DNA from 3 places in the Methylophaga thalassica genome. Region 2 is predicted to be linked to each of the others. Evidence: predicted binding sites of a transcription regulator. Region 2 holds the regulator's gene; each other region holds the start of a gene.

Region 1 (4,290 bases), on a different contig from region 2:
TTGCTCTTAAGCGCTTTTCTATTCCGATACCATCTATAGTGGCCTCTTCTAACCATGGATAACTTGGCATAACAGACTCAGGCACAACTGAACGTGGGTTATGTAAATGCTGAATATGCCATGCATCAGAATATTTTCCACCTACACGAGCTAAGTCTGGCCCAGTACGTTTTGAACCCCATTGAAATGGGTGATCGTACTTTGACTCAACAGCCAAGGAATAATGACCATAACGATCTTTTTCATCGCGGAAAGGACGAATCATTTGTGAGTGACATAAAAAACAGCCTTCACGTTGATAGATATCACGACCGGCTAATTCAAGTGCTGTATATGGACGAACAGTTTTTAACTCTTCATAGTCCGGGTGCACTTGATCCTCAAATGTGGTTTTGAGGTAGAACAAAGGTACGATTTCTACGATACCACCTACTGAAACTACCAGTGCTGTTGCTAACACAAGTGCCCAGATATTTTTTTCCAGTTTCTCTTGAAAGGTAACTGGTTTATTAGAATTATGATCAGACATTCCAGTCTCCTTAAATATTAGCAGCTGTTGCCATTGCAGCCGATGGCTTAGCAATCGCACGACGGATAGTCACCGTGACGTTAAATAACATCACACACGCGCCTGAGAAGAAAATCAGACCACCTACAGCACGCATGGCATAGTAAGGATGCATTTGAGCCACTGATTCAACAAAGGTATACGCCAAGTTACCGTAGTCGTCATATGCACGCCACATTAAACCTTGCATGATGCCTGACACCCACATAGCAGTAATATAAACCGCTGTACCAATTGTAGCCATCCAGAAATGGAGGTTAACCAAACGGACTGAGTACATCGTTGTTCCCCACATACGCTCAACCATATGATAAAGCGCACCGATAGACACCATGGCTACCCAACCTAAGGCACCAGAATGAACGTGACCAATAGTCCAGTCAGTGTAGTGTGATAATGCGTTTACTGTTTTTGAAGACATTACTGGACCTTCAAATGTCGACATCGCATAGAATGCTAGAGAGACAATCAGGAAGCGTAAGATATAGTCAGTACGCAGTTTGTCCCAAGCACCACTTAATGTGAACATACCGTTGATTGCTCCGCCCCAAGAAGGAATAATCATCGCTAATGATATAGCGGCACCTAATGAGCCAGTCCAGTCAGGTAACGCAGTATATTGAAGATGGTGAGCACCTAACCATACATAACCGAAAACTAATGCCCAGAAGTGAATAACAGATAAACGATATGAATAAACAGGGCGATTAGCTTGCTTGGGTACGAAATAGTACATAATTCCAAGAAAGCCGGCTGTCAGGAAGAAACCAACGGCATTATGCCCCCACCACCACTGAATCATCGCATCTTGTACACCAGCAAATAGTGAGTACGATTTAAACAGATCGACTGGGATAGCCAGACTATTTACAACGTGTAAATAAGTAATCATGATCATCATCGCAATAAAGAACCAGTTTGCTACATAGATATGTGAAACTTTACGAATGGAGATGGTCATGATGAAGTTGAACGTGTAAGCCAACCATACTGCAGCAATAAGGATATCAATCGGCCATTCTAATTCAGCATATTCTTTTGATTGGGTATAACCAAGTGGCAAAGTAATGATTGCCCCCAAAATAACAAGATTCCAGCCCCAAAATGTGAACCAGGCTAACTTATCACTCCACACCCGTGTGCGGCATGTACGTTGAACAATGTAATAAGCTGTAGCCATTAGTGTTGAACCACCAAAAGCAAAAATAACCGCATTGGTATGTAAAGGACGTAAACGACCAAAACTGATATATGGATTATCAAAATTCAGAACTGGCCAAGCCAACTCTGAGGCGATATAAACACCGATACCGGTGCCAACGACCAAGTAGACACATGCCATATAGGCAAACCACTTGACCACTTGATAGTTATATTGTTGTTCCGCTTGCATAGCGACCACACCTTCTCTCTTTGGAAAACTCTCTCTCAATTTTGCTGAAAACCACACAACAAAATCAGGACCCTTTTCTATACGTGCTTCAATAAATATTAAAAGCAGTTAGAATTTTACATCAATCAATTGATTCGCTTCACATCAAAACATTGATCTAGATCAATCGTAGTGTGATAAAGCACATTGTGCTGTGAAATGCCCCACCTCGCACGTAACAGGGAATTTTCCTAAGAACAAAATGTCTGGTCAAGTTGACTACTATTCACACGATATATAAAAAATATATTTGTATTAAAAAAACAAATAGTTACAAAATTTCTCTAAAAAAAAAGAAATATCAACAGTGTCAAGATAATGGATGATTGCGGCTTATTAAATTTGCTCGTCTTTACGGACTGATAAGCAATACCACTGAACGTTCTTCTGCTAACAGTAAATTGTATGTATGGCAGGCAGATGACAAAGTCATAAATTCGGTTCCGATGCCCTGCTCGTTGAAATACTTGGCCATGTTTATCAGGGGAAAAGAAAGGCCGGCTTCAGTCGCAAAAATAATTACTTCTGGAGCCAGCGCTTTTAAAGCAGACAGCGTATCTGCTGATAGATTTTGGATATTAGTGACGTCAATATTTTCTATTATTTGATTTGGCGTCAAAACAAATCCAAGGTCATAAGACTTAAGAATTTGTGTATTTTTCTGGCGAACAGTGACTGACTGTTCATCATATGAGTGGATTTGGTTAAATTCGAAAACCGCTTCCTCACTCAGTTTCATCTGTTCTACTGCTGATAACCTGCCGCATCGTTGACGCGGTCACGCAACTCTTTACCAGGCTTGAAATGCGGTACATATTTTTCATCTAACTGAACAGATTCACCACTTTTTGGGTTACGCCCAACACGTGGTGGTCGATGATGTAAGGTAAAACTACCAAACCCGCGAATTTCAATTCTATCTCCTTGTGAAAGGCTATCGCTCATCTGTTCTAAAATGAGTTTAACGGCAAGCTCAACATCACGATAATTTAATAGAGATTGTTTTTCAGATAAAACTTCAATCAAATCTGATTTGGTCATGTCTTTAAAATTCCTGGAATAATGCGCTAAACACCGATATTGAATATCGGCTTTAATCTTCTGAATCTATTAGAGAAAAACCCCTGACAAAGTCAGGGGTTTATCTTTAATTTGAAAAACGATTAATTGTCTTTCTGATCCATTTGTTCTTTAAGCAAATCACCCAGAGTAGTGTTGCCTGCAGAAACATTACTGTACTCTTTCACAGCTTCTGATTCTTCTTGATCATCTTTCGCTTTGATAGAAAGAGTTAGCGTACGATCTTTACGTGACATGCCAGTAAATTTAGCTTCAACATCGTCGCCAACAGCCAGAATTTTACTTGCATCTTCAACACGTTCACGAGCAATATCTGCAGCACGAACATAACCTTCAACGCCTTCAGCTAATTCAATTGTTGCACCACGAGCGTCAACAGCAATGACTTTACCGTTAACAATACTTCCACGTGGATGCTCAGCTAAGTAAGCAGAGAACGGATCGTCTTGTAATTGTTTAATACCTAAAGAGATGCGTTCACGTTCAGGATCAATCGCTAAAACAACCGCTTCAACGTCATCACCTTTCTTGAAGTCACGAATTAATTCTTCGTTGTCTTCTTCCCAAGAGATATCAGACAAGTGAATCAGACCATCAATACCGCCGTCTAAGCCGATGAAGATACCAAAATCAGTGATTGACTTGATAGCACCACTCACTTTGTCGCCTTTGTTGTGGGTCATCGCAAACTCTTCCCATGGGTTCGTTTGGCATTGTTTGATACCCAGAGAAATACGGCGACGTTCTGCATCGATATCCAGAACCATAACTTCAACTTCATCACCCAGTTGAACCAGTTTAGATGGGTGAACGTTTTTGTTAGTCCAGTCCATTTCAGACATATGAACTAAACCTTCAACACCATCTTCGATTTCAACAAAGCAACCGTAGTCAGCAATGTTTGTGACTTTACCGTGGATGCGTGTGCTGTTTGGATAACGACGAGCGATATCTTTCCAAGGATCATCACCCATTTGTTTCAGACCCAGTGAAACACGTTCACGGTCTTTATCAAATTTCAGTACTTGAACTTCAATTTCGTCACCGATAGCAACAACTTCAGATGGATGTTTAACACGTTTCCACGCCATATCAGTGATATGTAACAGACCATCGATGCCGCCCAGATCAACGAACGCACCGTAGTCAGTCAGGTTCTTAACAATACCTTTAACTACTTTGCCTTCTTCCAGCGTTTCTAATAACGCTT
Region 2 (4,290 bases):
AAATTATCCGCTTGATGATCCCGGCTATGTTTGGTGTTTCCGTTGCGCAGATAAATCTTCTACTGGATACCTTACTTGCATCATTTTTAGTTACTGGCAGTATTTCCTGGTTGTATTATTCAGACCGACTTGTTGAGTTTCCATTGGGTGTTTTTGGAATCGCTTTATCTACTGTTCTTTTACCGAGCCTATCTAGAAAACATGCAGCCAAGACCACAGAAGAATTCTCAGACACTATCGACTGGGCCTTACGCTGGGTGTTTCTTATTGGAACACCAGCTGCAATAGGGCTGATTTATTTAGCTGAACCTTTGTTAATGACATTATTTCAATATGGAGAATTTACAACCGTCGATTCTCATAAAGCTTCTTTGAGTTTAATAGCCTATGGCTTAGGGCTATTACCTTTTATATTCATCAAAGTCCTGGCACCAGGTTATTACGCCAGACAAGACACAAAAACCCCTGTCAAAATAGGCATCATTGCCATGATCAGTAATATGGGGCTGAATATAATCCTGATGATCTATCTTGAGCACGTGGGCTTGGCTTTAGCGACATCATTATCAGCCATACTTAACGCTGGCCTGCTTTATCAAGGTTTAAGAAAGCGCGGTGTTTATTCACCAACCCCTGGCTGGGCACGATTTTCATTGAAATTAATTATCGCTAATTCAGGTTTATTGCTGTTTTTATTCGCCTTGAATCCGGTATATAAAAACTGGGAAATGTGGGATGCTTTACAGCGAGCTAGTCATTTATCTGGATTAATCATGGGTGCAGCTGTGATTTATTTTGTCTTACTACTCATCTTACGTATCAATCTAAGAAGCTTAGTTAGACCAATCAACAGATAAAAAAAAGGCCCTCCGAAGAGGGCCAAGCACTACGAGGACATTAATTTCTTAGAAGCGGCGTCCGATACCAATACCCCAAACAAATGGGTCAATATCAGCGTCAATTTTTGCAGTACCAACAGGGGTTCCTTTGAAGTGAGCAGTTGTATCGATATCAATATATTTCACATCAAAGTTCACAAACCAGTCTTCATTTAGAGCCACATCAACACCAGCTTGTGCCGCTAAACCCCATGAGCTATCCAGTTTTACTTTAGCGCCGGGTACATCAAGAACAGGACCTTTTACCTCTTCATCAAAGAAATAAGTGTAATTGATACCTGCACCGACATAAGGGCGAATCTTTGAGTCAGGCATAAAGTGATACTGCAGTGTCAGTGTAGGAGGTAATACTTTAGTATCAATAACATCACCTAAACCTTGAGCAGCCCAATAACCTTCCGATTTCACTGTGTGTTGTGAATATCCAAGGATCAGCTCAACCCCCCAGTTTTTGCTCATCATATAAGTAATATCTAACTCAGGAACTGTGTCAGAGTTTACGCTAACACCTTTTTGGCCTGAATCAGCGCCACCAACATATAAAGTGCCACTATCATCATTAGGATTAACGTTGATAATACGACCACGAACTAACCAGTCACCTGCTTCATAAGCCATGGCAGGAGCGGCAAGCGTAGACAAGCCTAAAGTAGTGAGTAGTGCTGCAGCAAGTGTTGTTGTTTTCATTTTTTCCTCCTCGGACAAACTATGTTCTGTAAGACATGGTTTGAATTTTACGGAGGTGTGGGGTTAATGCATTGACCTGGATCAATAAAGCGAGCGCTTACCAATTTTTAGCGGAATTACCCACATAATGTTTTTAATTTTTCAGTGTCACGCAAAGAAATAGATTTGTTTTGAATATCGATCAAGCCTTCATCCTGAAAGCGCGAAAAAAGCCGACTGACGGTTTCAACAGCCAGACCCAAATGATTAGCGATATCACCACGTGACATACTGAGCTGAAATTCACGTGCAGAAAAGCCACGATCCTGGAAACGACGCGAAATAGATAATAAAAATGTCGCCAGTTTTTCTTCAGCCGTTTTTTTGCCTAATAAAAACATCAGACTTTTATCACCAGACAGTTCTTTACTCAAACGTGACATCATCTGTACTTGAAGTTGAGGCATATTGGTGCCCAACTCTTGCAACATATCGAAAGGTAATTCACACACACTACTGCTTTCTAATGCTTTTGCGTTAGAACGATAAGCCTGTTCATAGATAGCATCCAGACCAACAAACTCACCCGGAAAATAAAATCCGGTTACTTGCTCGCGACCATCAACCGCAGAAACCGTTGTTTTAAAGGAACCAGAACGAACAACATAGATAGAATTGAACGGTGTCTGGGTACTAAACAGTGGCTGACCTCGGGAATAACTCTGACTGCGCTTGATGATTTTATCTAATTGAATCAAGTCGTTATTGTGTAAACCAAGTGGCAAACATAAACGATAAAGTGAACACTCCTGACAAGCGAGATTATGTTCATGTTCGACTTTAGCGAGGTCCTGAAATAGTGGGGTAACGTTGCCTAACTGGGTCATTGCTAATCCTATATAGTGAACGTTGACTATAATAACGCTTCAAACCCTTGTTCGAAACAGTTATTATCTCCTTTTATTACTAATATTCAGGAAATCAAATGACCACTCGTAGCGCGTCAGTTGCGCGAAACACACTGGAAACGCAGATCGAAGTTTCAATCAATCTGGATGGTAGCGGTCAATTCAATGCCGAAACGGGTGTTCCGTTTTTAGATCACATGATGGATCAAATAGCCCGTCATGGCTTGTTTGATCTAAATGTTAAAGCAAATGGCGACTTACACATCGACGCTCATCACACCGTTGAAGATGTAGGCATCACAATCGGTCAGGCCTTAAAAAAAGCATTAGGTGATAAAAAAGGGGTTGTTCGCTACGGACATGCCTATGTGCCGCTAGATGAAGCATTATCTCGCGTTGTACTTGATCTTTCTGGTCGTCCTGGACTTGAGTTTGATGTGACATTTACCCGCGATAAGATTGGTGAGTTTGATGTTGACCTGTTCTACGAATTCTTCCAAGGCTTAGTCAATCACGCTGGCATTACACTACACATTGATAATCTAAAAGGCCGCAATGCTCATCATATTGCTGAAACCATTTTCAAGGCATTTGGTCGAGCATTACGAATGGCTGTTTCACTGGATCAGCGCGCATTAGAACAATTGCCTTCAACTAAAGGTGCTTTATAATCTTTTTAAAAGAATTATTAGCCATAAATTATTAAGTAAATAAACAGGTTTAACATGCATCGCATAGCAGTGATTGACTACGGCATGGGTAATTTACGCTCTGTCTCAAAAGCACTGGAAGCAGTTTCCAATAATGCCTCTGTTGTTGTTACGTCAGATCCTCAAACCATTCTTTCTGCCAGCCATGTTTTATTTCCAGGCGTTGGAGCAATACGTGATTGTATGGCAGAACTAAAACATCTGGAACTGGAACACGTTATCAAACAAGCTGCTCAGGAAAAGCCTTTTCTTGGAATATGCTTGGGGATGCAGGCCTTATTGACTCATAGTGAAGAAAATAATGGCGTCAATACACTTGATATTTTCACTGGCGAAGTCAAATTATTTCAGCCTGCTAAAAATGCTGATGGCGAAAAACTCAAAGTCCCACACATGGGATGGAACCAGGTTCATCAAACCTGCCCACACCCGTTGTGGAAAGGCATAGAGCAAAACAGTCGGTTTTATTTTGTACACAGTTTTTATGCTGTTCCAGAAGACAAACGTGTTATCGCTGGCACATCTGCCTATCCTGATGATTTTGCCGCCGCACTGTATAAAGACAATATCTTTGCAGCCCAATTTCACCCTGAAAAAAGTCAGCGAGCCGGACTGCAGTTATTAGAAAACTTTGTAAACTGGGACGGTCAGTCGTCCTAATCAACATCAACAAACGGAGTAAGATTATGTTGTTAATCCCTGCCATTGATCTCAAACAAGGTCACTGCGTGCGCTTGCGTCAGGGGCGAATGGAAGATAACACCGTGTTTTCAGAAGATCCTGTTGCCGTTGCCCGTAAATGGGTAGAAGCGGGAGCCAAAAGACTTCATATGGTAGATTTAGACGGTGCTTTTGCTGGTAACCCGGTTAATGCTGAAGTTATCCATGAAGTTTGCAAAACATTTCCTGAGCTAGATGTACAAGTTGGGGGTGGCATTCGTGATGAAGAAACGATAGAAACATATCTTCACGCCGGTGTTCGCTACGTCATTCTGGGAACCAAGGCGATCAATGCGCCGCATTTTGTGGGTGATGTATGTGCCGAATTTCCAGGTCATATCATCGTTGGTCTCGACGCTAAAGACGGGAAAGTCGCCATTGATGGCT
Region 3 (4,290 bases), 130 kb from region 2:
AATAACAATCCGATTAACAGACTGCCAATGATGGGCAGTACCAGTAACCAGTACCACGGTAAGCTGTCGTAACTTTCGACTTCGCCGGAGGGAAATAAAGCCATCTGACCAAAATCAATGGTGAGACGTAACAGGATAATGGCCAAGCTCGACAGTAATCCGGTGATGACCGCAAGTACGTAAAGCTTGACGCCCAGTCGACCGAAGATAAAGTACTGACGGAGTTTTTCCAGCATATTCCCTATATAACTTTGGAAAATCGCTGCCTTGCTTGTTGACTGTATTTATCAAACACCATGCAGATATTACGTATTAACAAGCGGCCAGCGGGTAAGACTTCTATAGAGTCCCATTTATACTGCAACAGGCCGTCTTGGGCAAATTGTTCTAGGTCGGCGATGGCATCTGCAAAATAGTCGCTGAAGTTGATCTGATAGGCTTTTTCAATGGCGGGTATGTCCAAGGCAAAATCACAGATAAGACGGGTGATGATATCGCGACGACATTTATCATCTTCATCCAGCTCTACGCCACGTAATACCGGCAATTTTCCCGCTTTGATCGCTTCATCGTATTCCGGCAGTGTTTTCACATTTTGTACATAAGCATCACCCACTTTGCCGATAGAGGTCACACCAAAACCAATCAGATCACACTCAGCACGGGTCGAGTAACCTTGAAAGTTGCGATAGAGCTGTTTGTTTTGTTGGGCCAATGTGAGTTCATCATCGGGTTTGGCGAAATGATCCATACCTATATATACATAACCGGCGGCGGTCAGTTTATCGATGGTGCGATGCAGAATTTGTAACTTCACTTGTGGTAGTGGGATATCGGCTGTGGCGATCTGGCGTTGTGTTTTAAACAAGTCAGGCATATGGGCGTAGTTGAAGACCGACAAACGATCCGGACTGGCGGCAATGACTTTGTCTAACGTGTCGCTAAAACTTTCCACAGTCTGATGTGGCAGGCCGTAGATCAAATCCAGGCTGATGCTGCGAAAACCTTCACGACGGGCGGCGTCTAGAATAGAGAATGTTTGTTGTTCTGTTTGAATCCGGTTAACTGCTTTCTGCACTTTAGGATTGAAGTCCTGCAAACCGAGGCTAATGCGGTTAAAACCCAGTTCTCTTAACAGTTTGATGGTGGCGTCATCCGCTTCGCGGGGATCAATTTCAATTGAAAACTCGCCTTTGTCATCATCCGCCAAGGTGAAATATTTCCGTGTGTGCGCCATCAATTCACGCATTTGTTGGTGCGTTAAGAACGTCGGTGTGCCGCCGCCCCAGTGTAATTGTTCTACCACACGGTTTGTGTCAAACAACTCAGCCTGCATGCGAATTTCTTCATAGAGATTTTCCAGGTAAGGCTGAGCATGCTGGCGGTTTTTGGTGATGATTTTATTGCATGCACAATAGAAACAAACCGTATCGCAGAATGGCACATGGAAATATAAAGAAAGCGGGCCGCCACGCTGATTTGATAAGGCAATATGCTGAGCATAAGTGTCAGCAGTAAAACCATGATGAAATTCGACTGCGGTCGGATAGGAGGTATAACGTGGGCCAGCTTTGTCGTAACGACGGATTAATTCGGCGTTAAATTCAATCGCATCAGTCATGGTTTTGTTCCTAAATAATGTCCGCAAAGTATAACCAGCGAGGATTTGTGTTGTTTTAATATCCGAGCAGATCTTGACCTGGATCAAAGCTGCTGCTGGCTGCTGACTGGTGAATGGATAAAAAGAATCGCTTTGCCTTTATAAATCATCCATTTTGGTGGTTTGGAAAAGCCGTTATCTACGGTATTATTAGCCTCTTTTTTAAGCATCTCCGGCAATCATCTATGAAAGTATTAGTCATCGGTAGCGGTGGGCGCGAACATGCTCTCGCCTGGAAACTCAATCAATCTCCAAACTGTTCTCAGGTTTTTGTGGCACCGGGTAATCCCGGCACAGCCAGTGAAACGAATATCAGCAATGTGGATATCAAAGTTGAAGATATCGCCGGGCTGGTAAAATTTGCTCAGGACAATGCGATTGATCTCACCGTGGTCGGACCGGAAGTGCCATTAACCATGGGTGTTGTCGATGCGTTTGAAGCAGCGGGTTTACGTTGTTTTGGCCCATCAAAAGAGGCCGCACAATTAGAAGCGTCAAAGAGCTTTACCAAAGACTTCCTCGCTCGTCATCAGATTCCAACAGCGGCTTATCAAGTCTTTACTCAGATTGATGAAGCGAAAGCATACATCCAAGAGCAGGGCGCACCTATTGTAGTGAAAGCCGATGGTCTGGCTGCAGGTAAAGGCGTGATTGTGGCGATGACCGAAGCCGAAGCCATTGCTGCGGTAGAAGATATGCTGTCTGGCAATGCCTTTGGTGATGCCGGTAGTCGCGTGGTTATTGAAGAATTTATGACCGGCGAAGAAGCCAGTTTTATCGTGATGGTGGATGGCGAACATATTCTGCCACTGGCTACGTCACAGGATCATAAAGCGCGTGATAATGGTGATAAAGGCCCGAACACTGGTGGTATGGGCGCATATTCTCCGGCACCTGTTGTCACTGATGAAGTGTTTGCACGCATTATGGCTGAAGTGATTGAACCAACAGTAAAAGGCATGGCGGCAGATGGTCGTCCTTACACAGGCTTTTTGTATGCCGGTCTGATGATTGATGAAGCTGGCGCACCGCGTGTTGTTGAATATAACTGCCGTTTTGGTGACCCAGAAACCCAACCCATTTTGATGCGTTTGCAATCTGACCTTATCACCTTATGTGAAGCTGCATTAGATAAACGGTTGAATGAAGTAGAAGCTGAATGGGATCCTCGCGCAGCTATCGGTGTGGTAATGGCCGCGGGTGGTTATCCTGATAGTTATCGTAAAGGTGATGTGATCACGGGCATTGCCGACGCTGAGAAAAATGGCAGCAAAGTGTTCCATGCTGGCACAGCGAGTCAGGGTGATGATGTGGTCACAGCTGGCGGTCGTGTGTTGTGTGTGACGGCACTAGGTAATTCTGTGGCAGAAGCGCAAAAATCGGCTTATCAGGCATTGGATCACATTAAGTGGAAAGATGCGTATTTCCGTACCGATATAGCCTACCGCGCTGTAGCACGTGAGCAGGGCTAAATTAACGGGTTAAAAAGCTAAAAAAAGGGGTTACTGGTTAACCCCTTTTTATTGAGTGACATAGGGTATTCAATCACTGTGGTCTGAATAGGGGCGAGAACATGACAGATACTTTGCGATTACGAGAAGCAGTAAAAACACTGAATGCCGGTGGCGTTATCGGCTACCCGACAGAAGCGGTGTTTGGTGTGGGCTGCGATCCCTGGGATGAAGAAGCATTATTGCGCTTATTAGAGCTGAAACAACGTCCTTGGCATAAAGGCCTTATCCTCATCGCATCCGACTTTAATCAGTTACAAGATTTTATTAAACCCGTTGATGCCAAATTGTTAGCCGAACTGAATAAAACCTGGCCCGGCCCTGTAACGTGGTTACTGCCAGTGCGTGAAGAAGTGCCGATGTTGTTAACGGGTTTACACGATACCATTGCCGTGCGAGTGACGGCGCACCCACAAACGCGTGCTTTATGTGAAGCTTTTGGTGGGGCTATTGTCTCAACCAGTGCCAACCTAAATGGCTTACGACCAGCGATGAATGTGCATCAGGTTCGCTGGCAATTGCCTGAGCTGGATTATGTGTTAGCGGGTAGTTTGGGCGGCGCCAAAAAACCAAGCCAAATTAGAGATGCACAAACAGGAGAAATTTTACGATGAGTACACCGGATATTGATGCCGTTCGTGAATACCTACTTCGCCTACAAGAAAGTATTTGCAAAGAACTTGAATTAATAGATGGTAAAGCATTGTTTGAAATTGATGACTGGAAACGTGAAACTGGCGGTGGTGGTCGTACTCGGGTTTTAACCAATGGTGCCGTCTTTGAACAGGGTGGTGTTAATTTTTCTGAAGTCAGCGGTGATGACTTACCCGCTTCGGCAACGGCCAGCCGCCCTGAGTTAGCGGGCCGAAGTTTTCGTGCCATGGGTGTTTCACTCGTTATCCATCCTCATAATCCTTATGTCTCTACATCACATGCCAATGTCCGCTTTTTTATTGCTGAAAAAGACGGTGAAGAACCTATCTGGTGGTTTGGTGGTGGCTATGACTTAACGCCTTATTACGGCAATGAAGAAGATGTGATTCATTGGCATACCACCGCCAAAGCCGCCTGTGATCCTTTTGGTGCTGACGTGTATTCACGCTTTAAAAAGTGGTGTGA

What was found. Region 2 encodes FNR, which switches genes on or off when oxygen is low (the NO sensors DNR and NnrR bind a similar motif). Its sites were predicted from a motif close to TTGATNTANATCAA; they were not measured.
Region 1: the regulator FNR is predicted to act here: its motif matches at 2,114-2,127, upstream of ccoN (cytochrome-c oxidase, cbb3-type subunit I).
Region 3: the regulator FNR is predicted to act here: its motif matches at 1,695-1,708, upstream of hemN (oxygen-independent coproporphyrinogen III oxidase).

Annotation. Positions count from the first base shown of each region.
Region 1 is NZ_BSND01000003.1:406,389-410,678, reverse strand. Features, by position in the region: gene ccoO (cytochrome-c oxidase, cbb3-type subunit II) at 1-529, opposite strand, end outside; gene ccoN (cytochrome-c oxidase, cbb3-type subunit I) at 540-1,961, opposite strand; gene QQL60_RS02125 (MTH938/NDUFAF3 family protein) at 2,353-2,739, opposite strand; gene QQL60_RS02120 (integration host factor subunit beta) at 2,745-3,041, opposite strand; gene rpsA (30S ribosomal protein S1) at 3,164-4,290, opposite strand, start outside.
Region 2 is NZ_BSND01000013.1:89,104-93,393, reverse strand. Features, by position in the region: gene murJ (murein biosynthesis integral membrane protein MurJ) at 1-857, shown strand, start outside; gene QQL60_RS13260 (OmpW/AlkL family protein) at 906-1,586, opposite strand; gene fnr (fumarate/nitrate reduction transcriptional regulator Fnr) at 1,703-2,452, opposite strand; gene hisB (imidazoleglycerol-phosphate dehydratase HisB) at 2,551-3,144, shown strand; gene hisH (imidazole glycerol phosphate synthase subunit HisH) at 3,199-3,843, shown strand; gene hisA (1-(5-phosphoribosyl)-5-[(5-phosphoribosylamino)methylideneamino]imidazole-4-carboxamide isomerase) at 3,870-4,290, shown strand, end outside.
Region 3 is NZ_BSND01000013.1:214,550-218,839, forward strand. Features, by position in the region: gene QQL60_RS13855 (chloride channel protein) at 1-236, opposite strand, end outside; gene hemN (oxygen-independent coproporphyrinogen III oxidase) at 242-1,621, opposite strand; gene purD (phosphoribosylamine--glycine ligase) at 1,846-3,132, shown strand; gene tsaC (L-threonylcarbamoyladenylate synthase type 1 TsaC) at 3,234-3,785, shown strand; gene hemF (oxygen-dependent coproporphyrinogen oxidase) at 3,782-4,290, shown strand, end outside.